2 regions of the Kocuria sp. GQ42 genome follow, and region 1 is predicted to be linked to the other one. Evidence: predicted binding sites of a transcription regulator. Region 1 holds the regulator's gene; the other holds the start of a gene.
What was found. Region 1 encodes HrcA, which represses chaperone genes, less so after heat shock. Its sites were predicted from a motif close to TTNGCACTCGNNNNNNNCGAGTGCNAA; they were not measured.
Positions count from the first base shown of each region.

Region 2: groL (chaperonin GroEL) is a predicted target of HrcA. The motif match lies at 1,416-1,442, and genes of this name have one in related genera.

Region 1 covers NZ_JCAXEN010000001.1:1,047,200-1,049,593, reverse strand. The annotation lists gene dnaJ (molecular chaperone DnaJ) at 1-523, opposite strand, end outside; gene hrcA (heat-inducible transcriptional repressor HrcA) at 596-1,603, opposite strand; gene AC6CH6_RS05015 (DUF3097 domain-containing protein) at 1,778-2,394, shown strand, end outside.
Region 2 covers NZ_JCAXEN010000002.1:49,895-52,288, reverse strand. The annotation lists gene groL (chaperonin GroEL) at 1-1,245, opposite strand, end outside; gene AC6CH6_RS05760 (GNAT family N-acetyltransferase) at 1,496-2,095, opposite strand; gene AC6CH6_RS05755 (hypothetical protein) at 2,208-2,394, opposite strand, start outside.

The sequences.
Region 1 (2,394 bases):
CCTGGCGCTGCACCTGGCCGGATCCGTGGCAGACGTCGCAGGTCTCGGGCTGGGTGCCCGCCTGGCAGCAGGTGCCGTCGCAGGTGGGGCAGACCACGGCGGTGTCCACGGTGATCTTCTTCTCCGTGCCGAAGACCGCGTCCCGGAGGGTGACCCGGACGTTGATCAGGGCGTCCTGGCCCTGGCGGGTGCGGGACGCGGGTCCGCGCCGGCCGGAGCCGGCGCCGCCGGCTCCCTGGAAGAAGGTGTCGAAGATGTCGGCGAAGCCGAACCCCGTGCCGGGGAAGCCCCCGCCGAAGCCGGTGTCGGTGCCGTTCTCGTTGCCGGTCGCGTCGTAGACGCGCCGCTTCTCGGGGTCGGAGAGGACGTCGTTGGCGTGGGAGAGGCGCTTGAAGTCCTCGGCGGCCTCCGGGCCGGGGTTGACGTCGGGGTGCAGCCGGCGGGCCTTCTTGCGGTAGGCCTTCTTGATCTCTTCCTGGCTGGCGTCCCGGGACACGCCCAGGGTCTCGTAGTGATCGCTCACCGTGGTCCGTTCTGTCGAGAGGTCTGTGGTGGGTTTCGCTGGTGGGCCCCGGGGGACGGGGCCCGCGGGGGCTCAGCCCCCGAGGATACGGGAGAGGTAGCGGGCGACGGCGCGCACGGCGGCCATCGTGGACGGGTAGTCCATGCGCATCGGGCCCACGACCCCCACCTTGGACTGCGGCCCGTAGCCGGTGGCGACGACGGCGGCCTCGGACAGGGGGCCCTCGGCGTTCTCCGTGCCGATCCGCACGGCCACCCCGCGGGCGTCCTGCTCCATCTCGGAGAGCAGCCGGAGCATCACCACCTGCTCCTCGAGGGCCTCGAGGACCGGGCCGATGCTCAGGTGGAAGTCCCCGGTGGAGCGGGCGAGGTTGGCGGTGCCGGCCATGACCATGCGGTGCTCGGCCCCGCCCGCCGCGAGGGCGCCGACGGCCTCCCCCACGGCGGCGGCGGCCGGCTGCAGCGGCGGGGCGGTGCTCGCGGTCATCGCCGCGAGGGCGTCCGGCACCGCGGTCAGGGAGCGCCCGACCACGGCGGCCAGCACCCGGGCGCGCAGCTCGAGCAGCTGGGACTCCTCGAGCGGCGCCCGCAGCACGGCGACGCGCTGCGCCACCCGGCCGTTGGTCGGGATGAGCACCACCAGCACCCGGCCGGCGCCGAGGTCGACGACCTCGACGTGGCGCACGGTGACCCCGGAGGCGTGCGGGTACTGCACGACCGCGACCTGCTGGGTGAGCTGCGCGAGCAGCCGCACGGTGCGCTCCATGACGTCGTCGATGTCCGCGGCGTCGTCCAGCAGCCGCTGGATGGCCCGCCGTTCCGGACCCGAGAGCGGCTTGACGGCCGCGATCTGGTCGACGAACGTGCGGTAGCCCTTGTCCGTGGGGATCCGGCCCGAGCTCGTGTGGGGGGCCGTGATCAGGCCCTCCTCCTCGAGCGCGGCCATGTCGTTGCGCACGGTGGCCGAGGAGACGCCGAGCCGGTGCCGGTCCACGAGGGCCTTGGAGCCGACCGGCTCGCGGAAGTGCACGTAGTCCTCCACGATGGCCTGCAGGATCTGCAGTCGTCTCGGATGGTTCACGTCGCTCCTCCCCGGTTCGTCCACGCCCCCGAAGATGCCCTGGCACTCGGGTGGCCACAGTGCCAACGGCGTCCAGTGTAGCCCCCGTGTCCGACGGCCGGTCGCCCCCGCGGTTTGGTACGCTTCCGGCTGATCCGCGCCGGACGCGCGGCACCGCGACCCGGGAGGACGACCATGAGCCACCACGGCTGGGGGCCGCGCAGCCTCGACGACGACGCCCTCGCCCGCCGCCGGCCGGTCTCCGCGGAGGTCCCGGTCGCCCCGGGGATGCTCCTGGAGGACGTCACGACCGGCTGGGTCGGCGCGGTCGTGTCCCTGGAGACCATCGGCGGGATGCGCGTGCTGGGGCTCGAGGACCGGAGGGGGCGGGTCAAGGCGTTCCCCCTGGGACCGGGGTTCCTGCTCGAGGGCGAGCCCGTGGTCGTTGTCGAGCCCCGCCGGGCCCCCGCGGCGCGCAAGCGCTCCCGCACGCGCTCGGGCTCCGTGGCCGTCGAGGGGCTGCGCGCGAGCACCGCGAAGGCCTCCCGGGTGTGGGTCGAGGGCTACCACGACGCCGAGCTGGTGGCCAAGGTGTGGGGCCACGACCTGGCGGTCGAGGGCATCGTCGTGGAGCCCCTGCACGGCATCGACGACCTGCCCGCCGCCGTGCGGGAGTTCGGGCCGGGCCCCGGGCGACGGCTCGGCATCCTCGTCGACCACCTCGTGGCCGGCTCCAAGGAGTCGAGGATCGCCGCGGAGACCATGCGCCTGCCCGGCGCCGCGGGCAACGTCCTGGTGCTGGGCCACCCCTA
Region 2 (2,394 bases), on a different contig from region 1:
CACGCCGCCGCCGGCGACGATGCCCTCCTCCACGGCAGCCTTGGCGTTGCGCACGGCGTCCTCGATGCGGTGCTTGCGCTCCTTGAGCTCGACCTCGGTGGCGGCACCGGCCTTGAGGACGGCCACGCCGCCGGCCAGCTTGGCCAGGCGCTCCTGCAGCTTCTCGCGGTCGTAGTCCGAGTCCGAGTTGTTGATCTCGGCGCGGATCTGGGCCACGCGGCCCTCGATCTCCTCGGCGGTGCCGGCGCCGTCGACGATGGTGGTCTCGTCCTTGGTCACGACGACCTTGCGGGCCTGGCCCAGCAGGTCCACGGTGGCGGTCTCGAGGGAGAGCCCGACCTCCTCGGTGATGACCTGGCCACCGGTGAGGATGGCGATGTCGGCCAGCTGCGCCTTGCGGCGGTCGCCGAAGCCGGGGGCCTTGACGGCCACGGACTTGATGGAGCCGCGCATCTTGTTGAGCACCAGCAGCGCCAGGGCCTCGCCCTCGACGTCCTCGGCGATGATCAGCAGCGGCTTGCCGGCCTGCATGACCTTCTCGAGCACGGGGACCAGGTCCTTGACCGCGGAGATCTTGGAGTTGACCACGAGGATGTAGGGATCCTCGAGGACGGCCTCCTGGCGGTCGGCGTCGGTGACGAAGTAGCCCGACAGGTAGCCCTTGTCGAAGCGCATGCCCTCGGTCAGCTCGAGGTCCAGCCCGAAGGTGTTGGACTCCTCGACCGTGATCACGCCCTCCTTGCCGACCTTCTCCATCGCCTGGGCGATGAGGCGGCCGATCTCGGGGTCGCCGGCGGAGATCGACGCCGTGGCGGCGATCTGCTCCTCGGTCTCGACCTCCTTGGCGGAGGCCAGCAGCTCCTCGGTGACCGCGGCGACGGCCTTCTCGATGCCGCGCTTGAGGCTCAGCGGGTCGGCGCCGGCGGCCACGTTGCGCAGGCCCTCCTTGACGAGCGCCTGGGCGAGCACGGTGGCGGTGGTGGTGCCGTCGCCGGCGATGTCGTCGGTCTTCTTGGCGACCTCCTTGACGAGCTCGGCGCCGATCTTCTCGAACGGCTCGTCGAGCTCGATCTCCTTGGCGATGGACACGCCGTCGTTGGTGATCGTGGGGGCGCCCCAGGCCTTCTCGAGGACCACGTTGCGGCCGCGCGGGCCGAGGGTGACCTTGACGGCGTCGGCCAGGGTGTTCAGGCCCCGCTCGAGTCCGCGGCGTGCCTCTTCGTCGAAAGCAATCATCTTTGCCATGTGACTTCGTCCCTCCTGGACGGTAGACAAACGGTCGACCTCCACGGTGCCCGCGACGGACGGCGCGCACGACGGCGGACTCTTCCCGACGCCGTGCGGCACCTCACCGTGGTGGTTGAGGTGTCACTCCTGTGCCGGTGGCTGCCCGGGTCGGGCCGGGGACCGAGCCATTAGCAGTCCACACGACTGAGTGCTAATCGCAATCTTGGCACTCGTCCCCGGAGAGTGCAAACCCCTGAGTCGTTTCCGCTCAGCCCTGCCACTCCTCGCGCAGGACGCCGTAGATCAGCCGGTCGTAGTACTCGCCGCCGACCCTGCGGGCCCGGCGGATCCTGGCCTCCTCGGTGAAGCCCAGCTTCACCGCCACACGGCACATGCCCGCGTTGCCGCTCCACGTCTCCAGGTCGAGGCGGTGGGAGTCGGAGTGGGCGAAGAGGTAGTCGATCCACAGGCGCATCGCCTCGGTGCCGTAGCCGCCGCTCCAGTGCTCCGGGGAGTACACGGTGATGCCCAGGGAGCGCAGCGGCAGCAGGTGCGTGCCGTCACCGGGGTCCTCGGTGGGCTTCTCCGCCCAGTACCAGGACACCTGCCCGATGAACCGGTCGTCGGCGGCGTCGGCGATCACCATCGTCTCGCGCGGGTCCGGCCAGTCCCCGGCCGTCACGTGCGCCCGGAGGGTGCCGAGCCAGCGCTGGGCGCCCTCGGCGGTGAAGTTCGGGTAGAACGGGCCGTCCGTGCGCTGCCACTCGTGCTCGCCGCCGCCGGCGGGCGGCATGATCCACGCCTCGTAGTCGACGAGGTCCTCCTCGGTCCAGTCGCGGACGCGGACTCGGCTTCCTTCGATCTGCACGGTGGTTCCTTCCGGTGGCGTCGGGGGTGAACGACGTCGTGGTGAACGGCGTCGGGGGCGGACGGGCTCCGGGACCGGAGCCGACGGGGGACGCCTCGAGGACCGGGTCGGCTCAGGACCCCGGGGACGTGGCGCCCGGCGCCGGGGCGACCTCGCCCGGGGCGTTGAGGAACGAGAACACCCCGACGCCGAGGGTCAGCACCCCGGCCAGGACGATGGCGGTGAGCTCTCGGGCGCCCACGCGGACGGTCGGCCGGACACCGCGGTGGGCGCCCTGGCGGGGCCCGTCCTCGGGGACG